Regions from separate parts of the Halomonas sp. CKK8 genome, predicted to be linked through region 1. Evidence: predicted binding sites of a transcription regulator. Region 1 holds the regulator's gene; each other region holds the start of a gene.
What was found. Region 1 encodes sigma-54, which starts transcription at its own class of promoters, with help from an activator protein. Its sites were predicted from a motif close to TGGCACNNNNNTTGCTNT; they were not measured.
Positions count from the first base shown of each region.

Region 2: a site for sigma-54 is predicted at 1,131-1,148, ahead of glnA (glutamate--ammonia ligase). Genes of this name have one in related genera too.
Region 3: a site for sigma-54 is predicted at 1,364-1,381, ahead of P8934_RS04060 (HAD-IIB family hydrolase). Genes of this name have one in related genera too.
Region 4: a site for sigma-54 is predicted at 802-819, ahead of P8934_RS12910 (CmpA/NrtA family ABC transporter substrate-binding protein). Genes of this name have one in related genera too.

Region 1 covers NZ_CP121193.1:1,330,820-1,333,907, forward strand. The annotation lists gene raiA (ribosome-associated translation inhibitor RaiA) at 1-230, opposite strand, end outside; gene P8934_RS06270 (RNA polymerase factor sigma-54) at 401-1,825, opposite strand; gene lptB (LPS export ABC transporter ATP-binding protein) at 1,968-2,693, opposite strand; gene lptA (lipopolysaccharide transport periplasmic protein LptA) at 2,693-3,088, opposite strand, start outside.
Region 2 covers NZ_CP121193.1:3,647,390-3,650,477, reverse strand. The annotation lists gene typA (translational GTPase TypA) at 1-42, opposite strand, end outside; gene P8934_RS17255 (glycosyltransferase) at 185-724, opposite strand; gene glnA (glutamate--ammonia ligase) at 1,287-2,693, shown strand; gene P8934_RS17245 (divalent cation transporter) at 2,764-3,088, opposite strand, start outside.
Region 3 covers NZ_CP121193.1:852,336-855,423, forward strand. The annotation lists gene glyA (serine hydroxymethyltransferase) at 1-1,202, shown strand, start outside; gene P8934_RS04060 (HAD-IIB family hydrolase) at 1,419-2,333, shown strand; gene P8934_RS04065 (glycosyl transferase) at 2,330-3,088, shown strand, end outside.
Region 4 covers NZ_CP121193.1:2,725,192-2,728,279, forward strand. The annotation lists gene P8934_RS12905 (sigma 54-interacting transcriptional regulator) at 1-615, opposite strand, end outside; gene P8934_RS12910 (CmpA/NrtA family ABC transporter substrate-binding protein) at 914-2,350, shown strand; gene ntrB (nitrate ABC transporter permease) at 2,352-3,088, shown strand, end outside.

The DNA of each region.
Region 1 (3,088 bases):
AGGGCATCGATGGCGGCATACATGTCATTTTCCATGGCCTCGGCATGGAGGTCGGCACCGGCAGCATGCAGGGTACAGGCCGCCTGCTGGCGCTCCTTCTCCACGGAGAGGGTGACCTGCACGTTGGTGATGTTGTCGTAGTGGCGCTCGACGCGGGTGAGCTTCTCTTGCACATAGTCACGCAGGGCGTCGGTCAGTTCCACATGATGGCCGGTGATATTGACTTGCATGACACGCTCCTTGCTCTTTCGGGTTATGGGTCGATTGTAACCCTTTTTGCTGCCCTGCATACCCCCTCGGTCGAGGGGATTCGAGGGGCGCATGACCGGCGTCATTTCAACTGCTTGCGTCCACGAGGGAGGAGGAAGTCCGGCGGCTGCGGGAGCGCCAGCGGCAGGCGTCAACGCAGCCGCTTGCGCTCGCTGGAGGAGGGGATGCCCATCGCCTCGCGGTACTTCGCGACCGTGCGCCGCGCGACGCTGATGCCGGCCTCCTCGAGCAGGGTGACCAGCCGGCTGTCGGAGAGCGGCTTGCGTGCTGGCTCGTCCTGGATCAGCTTGCGGATGCGCGCCCGGATGGCAGTGCTGGAGTGGGCATCCCCCTCGCCGCTGCCGCCCCCCACCTGGCTGGAGAAGAAGTACTTGAGCTCGAACATCCCGCGCGGGGTGTGGATGAACTTCTGGGTGGTGACCCGCGAGATGGTCGATTCGTGCATCTCCACCACCTGGGCGATGTCGGCCAGGATCAGCGGTTTCATCGCCTCCTCGCCGTGCTCCAGGAAGTCGAGCTGGCGCACCATGATCTCCCGGCCCACGCGCAGCAGGGTGTCGTTGCGGCTGGAGAGGCTCTTCATCAGCCAGCGAGCCTCCTGCAGGTGGTCCTTGAGGAACTGGTTGTCCTCGCTCTTGTCGGCCCGTCGGATCAGGGCGGCATAGTCGGGCTGGATCCGCAGCCGCGGCATGGCCTCCGGGTTCAGCTCCACCTGCCAGCCATCGCGGGTATGGCGGGCGATCAGGTCGGGGATGACATAGGCGCCATCGCTGTCGGTGAAGCCGCTGCCGGGTCGGGGGTCCAGGGAGCGTACCAGCGCGATCACCGTGTCCAGGGCGTCATCGTCGAGCCCCAGCCGGCGCTTGAGCAGGCGGCGGTCGTCGCCGGCGAGCGCCTCGAGGAACTGGCGGACCAGGCGGCGCGCCTGGGGCAGCAGCGGGGTGTCATCGGGCAGGGTGGCCAGCTGCAGCATCAGGCACTCGCGCAGGTCGCGGGCGAAGACCCCCGTGGGCTCGAACTGCTGCAGGCGCAGCAGCACCTGCTCGACCTCGCGGGTCTTGAGACCTTCGAGCCCCTGGGCCCTCAAGCCGTCACGGATCTCCTCCAGGGGTTGGGTCAGGTAGCCGTCGCCGTTGACGCCATCGATCAGGCTCTCGGCGATGCGCAGCTGGCGCTCGTCCAGGTCGGTCATGGCGAGCTGCCAGGCCAGGTGGCCCTGGAGGCTCTGGCCCGTGGCCTGGCGCTCGAAGTCCGGCCCCTCGCCGCTGCCGCCGGCGGGCGCGGTACCCAGGTCCTGGTAGGTGTCGGACCAGTCGCTGTCGGTGCTGAGCTGGTCGGGTATCTCGCTGGCCCACTCCTCGTCGGGGGCCTCGCTCACCGCCTGCTCGCCGAAGTCGTCCTCGACCTCGAGCATCGGGTTGGATTCCAGCGCCTGCTGGATCTCCTGGCGCAGATCCAGGGTCGAGAGCTGCAGCAGGGCGATGGCCTGCTGCAGCTGCGGGGTCATGGTCAGCTGGGTGCCGACGCGCAGTTGCAGGGACGCCTTCATGGCCATGAGACGAATGCCCTCGACTTGCCGAAAACCCCAACCCTAGCCGCTGGCCAGGGGGCATGCAAGCGCAAAATCTGCAACAATCGTGCCATGCGCAATCTTCATGCCGTCGCGGAATAACGACAGACATATCAGATGATTGCGGTCAGAGGCGGAAGTCCTCGCCGAGGTAGACCTCGCGGACCCGCTGGTCGGCGAGGATCGCCTCGGCATTGCCCTCGGCGATGATGCGCCCGTCACCGACGATGTAGGCGGTGTCGCAGATGTCGAGGGTCTCGCGGACATTGTGGTCGGTGATCAGCACCCCGATGTCACGGGCCTTGAGCTGGCGGATGATGCCCTTGATCTCGCCCACCGAGATGGGGTCGACCCCGGCGAAGGGTTCGTCGAGCAGGATGAAGGCGGGTTCCGTGGCCAGGGCCCTGGCAATCTCGACCCGGCGGCGTTCGCCCCCGGAGAGGCTCATGCCGAGGTTGTCGCGGATATGCGTCACGTGGAAGTCCTCGAGCAGCTGCTCGAGCCGGGCCCGGCGCCCGGCGCGGTCGAGGTCCCGGCGGGTCTCGAGGATCGCCATGATGTTGTCGGCGACCGACAGCTTGCGAAAGATCGAGGCCTCCTGGGGCAGGTAGCCGATGCCGGCCCGTGCCCGCTCGTGCATGGCCGCCGTGGAGAGGTCGAGGTCGTCGATACGGACTTCCCCGGCGTCGGCCCGCACCAGCCCGACGATCATGTAGAACGAGGTGGTCTTGCCAGCGCCGTTGGGACCGAGCAGCCCGACGATCCGGCCCTGCTCGATGGAGAGGCTGATGTCCTGCACCACCCGGCGGCGCTTGTAGCTCTTGGCCAGGTGGAGGGCGCTCAGGGTCTTCATCACTGGCCGTCCTGCTGCTCGGGTTCCAGGGTCATGCGCACGCGCTGGCGCTCCTCGACGCCCTCGGCGTCGGCGCGGGCCTGGACCACGCGACGGTCGAGGAAGTACTCCAGATAGCCGCCGTCGAAGGTGTCGCCGCCCTGGTGCAGCTCGGCGCGGTCGATCAGCTCGATGCGGCGCTCGGCGACGTGGTAGACGATGGTGCGTCCCCAACCGCGCACCAGCGGCTCGTCCGGGGCGGGCTTCTGCTCGATATAGGCGCGCTCGCCGGTGGCGGTGGCGCGGGTCAGCTGGCCCTGGTCGTTGCGCTGGATCTCCACCCTGGCGCCGGTCAGCTGCATGCTGCCCTGGCGGATATCCACGTCGCCGGTATAGACGGCGGTGCCGGCACGGTC
Region 2 (3,088 bases), 1.7 Mb from region 1:
GACGTGAGCGATGATGGCGATGTTGCGAAGGTTATCGATCACGACGGGATCCTGCTGACAAAATTGGGGGCGCATTATAGGGGCAGGGCGATGACGGCTACCAGCGTTGTCGCGGGGAATCTTGCGGTAGCACGGTATATCAGTGGCTTGGGAGACTCCGCGGGGTCGCCAGTTCGGCCGCGGCTCAGGCCACCACGGCAGTGATCCTTGCCTGACAGGCATGCAGGCGCTCGATCAGGTCGGGCAGGGCCTCGGCGTCGAGTGCCGGGTCGCAGCCGCCGATGCGCTCGAACCAGGCCCGCGACACGCAGAGGGTATCCGCGGGCGTGCGGTGGCGCAGGCGTAGCCAGAGCTGCGCCAGCCGGCTGGTGCTCGTGGTGGTCAGCACCACCGCATCCCGGCTGTGCTTCTCGATGTCCTCCAGCGCCTTCGTCAGCCAGCCGGCGGGGATGGCGCGACCCCGGGCCGGGAACAGCAGCGCCTGTCCCTGGCAGTGGGCCACGGCCGTGTTGAGGCGATCCCCCAGCGGGGTGCCCTCGGTGGTCACGATGCGCACGTCATGCCCGCTCACCAGGCGCAGCAGGCGCGAGTCCTCGGTATCGTCGGCGAGCACCACTTCCAGGCGCAGGTCGCGCCGCTGGTGCAGCGGGCGAAGGGCTGCCAGGCGGCGGGGGAGACCGGCACCCGCGGAGCGGGCATCGAGGAGGATGCTGCAGACGATCATGCTCGTGCCGGCTCCAGTGGTAGGTCGTGCGCGGGTTGGGATGGCATGGCGCCATGTCCGGAACCCGCGCCATCGCCGGCCGGCGCCGCCATGCATGTAAGTGAGTGTAGTTTTTGGTTGTGAAGCGTATCAATGAGGCGGCGGACTGATATTTCTGCGCGCGAGCCATGACTTGCCGGCCGCCTCGGGCATGAGGTGCGCCATCAGCGGGCAAGGGGTCGGCGAAGCGCTCCAGAATGGTGCGTTAGGGGGTCTTGGTGCACCTATATGGTGCGAACAGCTGGCTGGCTTCCCGCTTCCGCGGGCACCATGGGGTGGCTGGTGCAGGAGAGGGTTCGGAAGGCAGTCTTGAAAGGCACGTTGAATCAATGGGATACGAGGTGAGTGGAAGGAAACGGTGCAAGGTTGGCACGCTGCCTGCATTGTTCTGGGCAGTGCCATGTTCGTGCATGGCGGTCGTGGGCAGCGCTGCCGCGGCATGCTACAACACGTGCTGGGATCGCCAGCGCCATTGCATTACCTCAGCCCAACCTTTCGAGCCTAGCTCACAGTGGAGGACATCATGTCTGCCAAGACTCTCGCCCTGATTGAAGAACATGACGTGAAGTGGGTCGATCTGCGCTTCACCGATACCCGCGGCAAGGAGCAGCACGTCACCATCCCGGCCCGTGACGTCGATGAGGAATTTTTCGAGAACGGCCAGATGTTCGACGGTTCCTCCATCTCTGGCTGGAAGGGCATCAACGAGTCGGACATGATCCTGCGACCGGAGGATGGCACCGCCTTCCTCGACCCCTTCACCGAGGACGCCACCCTGGTGCTGCGCTGCGACATCATCGAGCCGGCCACCATGCAGGGCTACGAGCGTGACCCGCGCTCCATCGCCAAGCGCGCCGAGGCCTACCTGCAGTCCTCCGGCCTGGGCGACACCGCCTTCTTCGGCCCGGAGCCCGAGTTCTTCATCTTCGACGAGGTGCACTGGAAGTCCGACATCGAGGGCTCCATGTACAAGATCACCTCCGAGGAGGGCGCCTGGGCGACCGACCGTCCCGTCGAGGGCGGCAACCTGGCCCACCGTCCGCGGGTCAAGGGCGGCTACTTCCCGGTCCCGCCGGTGGACAGCTTCCACGACATCCGCGGCGCCATGTGCAACACCCTGGAGGCCATCGGCCAGTCCGTCGAGGTGCACCACCACGAGGTGGCCAACGCCGGCCAGAACGAGATCGGTGTGAAGTTCAACACCCTCGTGAAGAAGGCCGACGAGGTCCAGGAGATGAAGTACGTGATCCACAACGTGGCTCACGCCTACGGCAAGACCGCCACCTTCATGCCCAAGCCGCTGGTCGGCGACAACGGCAGCGGCATGCACGTCCACCAGTCCTTCTGGAAGGATGGCGTCAACCAGTTCGCCGGTGACGAGTACGCTGGCCTCTCCGAGATGGCGCTCTACTACATCGGCGGCATCATCAAGCACGCCCGTGCCCTGAACGCCTTCACCAATGCTTCCACCAACTCCTACAAGCGCCTGGTGCCGGGCTTCGAGGCGCCGGTGATGCTGGCCTACAGCGCCCGCAACCGCTCCGCTTCGCTGCGCATCCCCTACACCGCGAGCCCCAAGGGCAAGCGCGTCGAGACCCGCTTCCCGGACCCGACCGCCAACCCCTACCTGGCCTTCGCGGCGATGCTGATGGCCGGCATCGACGGCATCAAGAACAAGATCCACCCCGGCGACCCCATGGACAAGAACCTCTACGACCTGCCGCCGGAAGAGGGCAAGGCCGTGCCGACCGTGGCCCACAGCCTCGACCAGGCCCTGGAGGCACTGGATGCCGATCGCGCCTTCCTCACCGAGGGCGGGGTGTTCACCGACGAGATGATCGATGCCTACATCGAGCTGCTCAGCGAGGACGTGGAGCGCATCCGCATGACCACGCACCCGATCGAGTTCGACATGTACTACAGCTGCTGATGGTGGCGGCGCCCAGGCGCCGCATCCGGCACGCAGAGGCACGCCCCGGGGGCGTGCCTCTTTTTTTCTCTTAAGGCAGCAGCATATGGCCGGCGACTCCCAGTCCGAAGCCCAGTACCGCGCCGAGCGGCGGGCCCCAATGGCGCTCTAGCCTGGCCTGGGGGGCCAGGTCCTGGAACACCGAATAGAGGATGCCGCCGGCGGCAAACAGCATGATGGCGCCCACGGTGGCGGGGAAAGGACTCAGCCACAGGAAGCCGCTGAGCCCGGCCAGGGGCCCCAGCCAGGCCATGGTGAAGAAGAGGCCGAGCAGGCGCCGGGACGAGTAATGGGTGCTGTCGCGAAGTTCCCGGTAGGCGTTGAAGCCCTCGGGCAGGTTCTGCAGGGTCATCAGC
Region 3 (3,088 bases), 480 kb from region 1:
AAGTCGCACGCCAGGAAGCGCACATCGAGCTGATCGCCTCCGAGAACTACGCAAGCCCGAGGGTGATGGAGGCCCAGGGCAGCCAGCTGACCAACAAGTACGCGGAAGGCTATCCCGGCAAGCGCTACTACGGCGGCTGCGAGTACGTGGACATCGTCGAGCAGCTCGCCATCGACTACGCCAAGGAGCTGTTCGGCGCGAGCTATGCCAACGTCCAGCCCCACTCCGGCTCCCAGGCCAACGGTGCGGTCTTCCAGGCACTGGTCAAGCCGGGCGACACCATCCTGGGCATGAGCCTCGATGCCGGCGGCCACCTGACCCACGGCGCCAAGCCCAACTTCTCCGGCAAGCACTACCACGCCGTGCAGTACGGCCTGGGCGAGGGCGGCCTGATCGACTATGACGAGGTGGCGGCCCTGGCTCGCGAGCATCAGCCCAAGATGATCATCGCCGGCTTCTCCGCCTACTCCCAGGTCATCGACTGGGCGAAGTTCCGCGAGATCGCCGACGAGGTGGGCGCCTACCTGCTGGTCGACATGGCCCATGTGGCGGGCCTGGTGGCCGCCGGCGTCTATCCGACCCCGCTGCCCCACGCCCATGTGGTCACCACCACCACCCACAAGACCCTGCGCGGCCCGCGTGGCGGCCTGATCCTCTCCGCCGAGGGCGACGAGGCCATCGAGAAGAAGCTGCAGTCCGCCGTCTTCCCGGGCGGGCAGGGCGGCCCGCTGGAGCACGTCATCGCCGCCAAGGCGATCTGCTTCAAGGAGGCCATGGAGCCCGAGTTCAAGACCTACCAGCAGCAGGTGGTCAAGAACGCCCAGGCCATGGCCGGGGTGTTCATCGAGCGCGGCTTCGAGGTGGTCTCCGGCGGCACCGAGGACCACCTCTTCCTGCTCTCGCTGATCAAGCAGGGCCTGACCGGCAAGGACGCGGACGCCGCCCTGGGGCGGGCCCACATCACCGTCAACAAGAACGCCGTGCCCGGCGACCCGCAGAGCCCCTTCGTCACCTCGGGCCTGCGCATCGGCACCCCGGCGGTGGCCACCCGTGGCTTCGGCGAGGCGGAGTGCCAGGAACTCGCCGGCTGGATCTGCGACATCCTCGACGTCATGGCTGCGGGGGACGACACCGCCGCCATCGAGGCCGAGGTCAAAGCGAAGGTCGAGGCGGTCTGCGCCCGCCTGCCGGTCTATCGCTGAGACGCCCTGTCGCTGACTGACCCCGGCTGAGGCCAGGGCCCGAGCGCCCCGCCAGGATGCACCATGGCGGGGCGTTTTCTTGCCTGCGACGGGTGCAGCCGTGTCGACGCCCGGGCGTGCCTCACCGTGAGGCCCCAAGGGACGGGCGCTCTGTCCCGCTCTGGCACGCGCCCTGCATGGGGCATGGCGAGTCCACGACCCGGAGCCCGAGACGCCATGCCCTCGATACCCGCCTCGCCCCCTGACCCCACCCGGCGCCCGCGCCTGCTCTTCACCGACCTGGATGGCTCGCTGCTCGACCACCACGGCTACGACTGGTCGCCGGCCCGTGACTGGCTGGCTCGTCTGAAGGAACTCGGGGTGCCGGTGATCCCGGTGACCAGCAAGACCCGCAGCGAGGTCGTGCCGCTGCGTCGAGAACTCGGCCTCGAGGGGGCGCCCTTCATCGCCGAGAACGGCGCCCTGGCCGGGCTGCCGCCAGCCTGGTGCCATGCCCGGCTGGATCGCGGCGTTGCCGCCGATGGCCTGGCGATCAGGACCCTGGGCGTCGATATCGGCCTCATCCGCCAGCGCCTCTGGGTCTGGCGGGAGCGGCTGGGGGTATGCTTCACCACCATGAGCGAGATGCCCCTCGACGACCTGGTGGCCTTCACCGGCCTGTCGGAGCCACAGGCGCGCCTGGCGCGGCTGCGCGAGGGCAGCGAGCCGCTGCTCTGGGAGGACTCGGACGACGGTCTCGCACGTTTCCGGGAGGGGCTCGAGGGCGACGGCCTGCGCCTGGTGCGCGGCGGGCGCTTCTGGCACGTCACCGGGGATTGCCACAAGGGCAGTGCCGTCGCCTGGCTGATCGAGCGCTTCCAGGCGCTGCGTGGCAGCCGTCCCCAGACTCTGGCGCTGGGGGACGGTCCCAACGATATTCCCATGCTCGAGATGGTGGACCAGGCGGTGGTGATCCGCGGCTGCCATGGCCTGGCGGTGTCGCCGAAGCAGCCGGCGCTCTATCGCAGCGAGGCCACCGGTCCCGCCGGCTGGGCCGAGGGGGTGGCCCACTGGTGGGGGCGAGCCGAGCGCCGGCCAGGGCCGGCGGTGAGCCACGCCAGCCGTGACGGGGCTGGGAGGGCGACGGCATGAGCGACTTCCACCAGAACGGCATCATCACCGACTTCCACAACCTGACCCGCCGGCCACTGGCGGCCCTCGAGGAGGAGCTGGTCGCCTTCTCCGCCCGTCGCCCCATGAGCCTGATCCTGCCGTCGCTCTACGCCGAGCTGGAGGGGCCGGCGCTGGCCCATATCGTCGAGGAGCTCCGCCGGGTGCCCTATCTCGCCGAGGTGGTGATCGGTCTCGATCGCGCCGACCGTGATCAGTTCCTGCAGGCCCGGAAATTCTTCTCCCGCCTGCCCCAGCACCACCGCATCCTGTGGAACGACGGTCCCCGGCTGCGGGCGCTGGATGCCGAGCTCGAGGCGCAGGGCCTGGCGCCCCAGCAGCCCGGCAAGGGGCGCAACGTCTGGTACTGCGCCGGCTACGTCCAGGCCTCCGGACGCGGCCGGGTGGTGGCGCTGCACGACTGCGATATCCTCACCTACGACCGCGGCCTGCTGGCGCGGCTCTTCTATCCGGTGGCCCATCCCCACTTCCACTACGAATTCTGCAAGGGCTACTACCCGCGTATCGCCGAGGGCCGGCTCAACGGCCGGGTCTCGCGGCTGATGGTCACCCCGCTGCTGCGCGCGCTCAAGCAGATGCATGGCCCGCTGCCCTACCTGGAGTACCTGGACAGCTACCGCTATGCGCTCTCCGGCGAGTTCTCCATGCGCAGCGAGGTGCTCGACGGCATCCGCATTCCCGCCGACTGGGGGCTGGAGATCGGCGTGCTCTCCGAG
Region 4 (3,088 bases), 1.4 Mb from region 1:
CACCGGGTATTCGCTGCCGTCACCGCGCGTGTGGTGGAACAGCCGGTGGGCGTCGTGCCCCACCATGTCGGCGGCGCTCCAGCCGAGGATGCGCTCGGCGGCCGGGTTGACGAAGGTGGTCTGGCCCCTGGCGTCGAGCCCGTAGATGCCCTCGCCCGCCGCCCCCAGGATGAGCTGGTTCTGCCCCTCGATGCGCTCGAAGATCTGCTCGATGCGCTGCCAGCCGACCTCCCCACTGCGATGCTGGCGGCCCAGCTCCGCCTGGGCGCGACGGCGCTCGACCTGGTCGCGCTCGTTCAGGGTGAGCAGCAGCTCGGCGCCTCCCGGCAGGGCCACGGCGGAGACCTCGACCCTGTGCGGCTGGCGGCCGAGGTCGAGCAGCACCAGGTCATCCGACCAGGCCGGCGGCGACGTCAGGGCCTCGTCGGTGAAGCTCACCCAGAGCGGGAGCGAGGCGCTCAGGCAGTGGCTGAACGGCCGGTCGTTGAGCGCCTCCGCGCCGCCCCCTATCAGCGCCTCGGCGGCGGGGTTGACCTTCACGACCCGATCCCGGAAGGGATCGACGATCAGCATGGCGTAGGGCGCGACCTGGAAGGCCTGATCGGAGAGGGGCATGACGGCGACTCGCGGGGGGACTCCCCTGTGTACCACACGGCCTGATCCTCGCCCCGAGATTTCGTCAATTTGCTCACGACATTTCGGGAATTACGACATTTCGTGAGAGCTCTTGGGCGCGGCGTGCCGCACATGCCCACCGGCAACCCCCTGACGCCAAATCTTTTTCCCCCGCCTCTGAGGATCTGGCACGACGCTCGCAGATGAATACCAGGCCCAGCGGTCGCGCTGGGCAATCGTCACAACGCCGATGCACCGATCCGCTCCCATCCCGCAGCATCCCTGAGGTGACAATACAATGAACGATCACAACAGCCTGGGTAACCCCTTCGACCATCGCCAATCCCTGATCCATGGCAGCGCCTGCGACTGCCATGACTGCACGGCCACGGCGAGCCACGATGCCGCCTCAAGCGAGGACCACGCGCACCGTGCCGATGCGGCCCATGCGAGGACCGAGCAGCCCCCCCTGCCGGACAGTGAGTCGATGCTCGATCGCGCCGTGGAGAGCGCCCTGGTGCGCGGCATCTTCGGCCACAGCGACATGCATCGTCGCCAGTTCATGAAGCTGGTCGGCGGCGGCACCGCGGCCGCGGCCCTGGCGAGCTTCCTGCCCATGGAGGCAATCAAGGCGGCGGTCAAGGAGGACATGGGGCCCCTGGAGAAGACCAGGCTCAACGTCGGCTTCGTGCCGATCACCTGTGCGACCCCGATCATCATGGCGCATCCCATGGGCTTCTATGAGCGCTATGGCCTGGATGTCTCGGTGATCAAGACCGCCGGCTGGGCCGTGGCCCGCGACAAGTCATTGAACCGCGAGTATGACGCGGCCCACATGCTGACCCCGATGCCCCTGGCCATGACCCTGGGCGCCGGCTCGACCCCCGAGCCCTACATCATGCCAGCCGTCGAGAACATCAACGGCCAGGCGATCGTGCTGCACAATGACCACAAGGAGAAGCGCGATCCCCAGCAGTGGAAGGGCTTCATCTTCGGCGTGCCGTTCGAGTACTCGATGCACAACTTCCTGCTGCGCTACTACGTCGCCGAGCACGGCCTCGATCCCGACCAGGACATCCAGATCCGGGTGATCCCGCCCCCCGAGATGGTCGCCAACCTGCGCGCCGGCAACATCGACGGTTTCCTGTCGCCCGACCCCTTCAACCAGCGCGCCGTCTACGAGCGCATCGGCTTCATCCACCTGCTCACCAAGGAGATCTGGGAGGGCCACCCGTGCTGCGCCTTCGCCACCAGCCAGGCGTTCGCCACCGAGAATCCCAACACCTACGGGGCCCTGCTGCGTTCCATCATCGATGCAACCCAGTACTCGTCCAAGCACGAGAACCGCAAGGAGATCGCCGCCGCGATCGCCCCGACCAACTACCTGAACCAGCCGGTGACGGTGATCGAGCAGGTGCTGACCGGCACCTACGCCGATGGCCTGGGCGGGGTCCAGAGGGTCCCGGATCGCATCGACTTCGACCCCTTCCCCTGGCACTCGATGGCGGTGTGGATCCTTACCCAGATGAAGCGCTGGGGCTACATCGAGGGCGACGTCAACTACCAGCAGATCGCCGAGCAGGTCTACCTGGCGAGCGATGCCGGGAAGGTCATGAGGAAGCTGGGTTACGACGCCCCCGACGAGGCCAGCCGCAACTACGAGATCATGGGCAAGACCTTCGACTACACCCAGCCCGAAGCCTACGTGAAGAGCTTCGCGATCGGGAGGGGGTGACATGGACCGCACGACCACCGAGTGGAATCTCAGTCTCAACATGCGGGCCGCCCTGGTAGCCCTGGTGCTGCTGGTCGTCGGGCTGGGGCTCTGGGAGGGACTCAACCAGGTCCCCAGCGGTGGCAACACCGCCGAGATGACCGAGTACGAGAAACTGATGGGCGGCGTCGAGGACACCGCCCGGGTGCCCCCGCCCTCGGACGTCATCGAGCGCGCCTGGCAGGAGCTCTCCAATCCCTTCTACGACGCCGGCCCCAACGACAAGGGCATCGGCATCCAGCTGGGATACTCCCTCTACCGGGTGCTCGCCGGCTACCTGCTGGCGGCCGCCGTCGCCATCCCGGTAGGCTTCCTGATCGGCATGTCGCCGCTGATGTATCGGGCGCTGAACCCCTTCATCCAGGTGCTGAAACCGATCTCGCCCCTGGCCTGGATGCCCCTGGCGCTCTTCATCATCCGCGACTCCGAGGCATCGGCGATCTTCGTGATCTTTATCTGCTCGATCTGGCCGATGCTGATCAACACCGCCTTCGGCGTGGCCGGGGTGCGTGAGGACTGGGTCAATGTCGCCCGCACCCACGAGCTCTCGCCAATGAAGACCGCCTTCAAGGTCATCCTGCCCGCCGCGGCCCCGACCATCCTCACCGGCATGCGCATCTCGATCGGCATCGCCTGGCTGGTGATCGTCGCCGCCGAGATGCTCGTCGGCGGCACCGGCATCGGCTACTACGTCTGGAA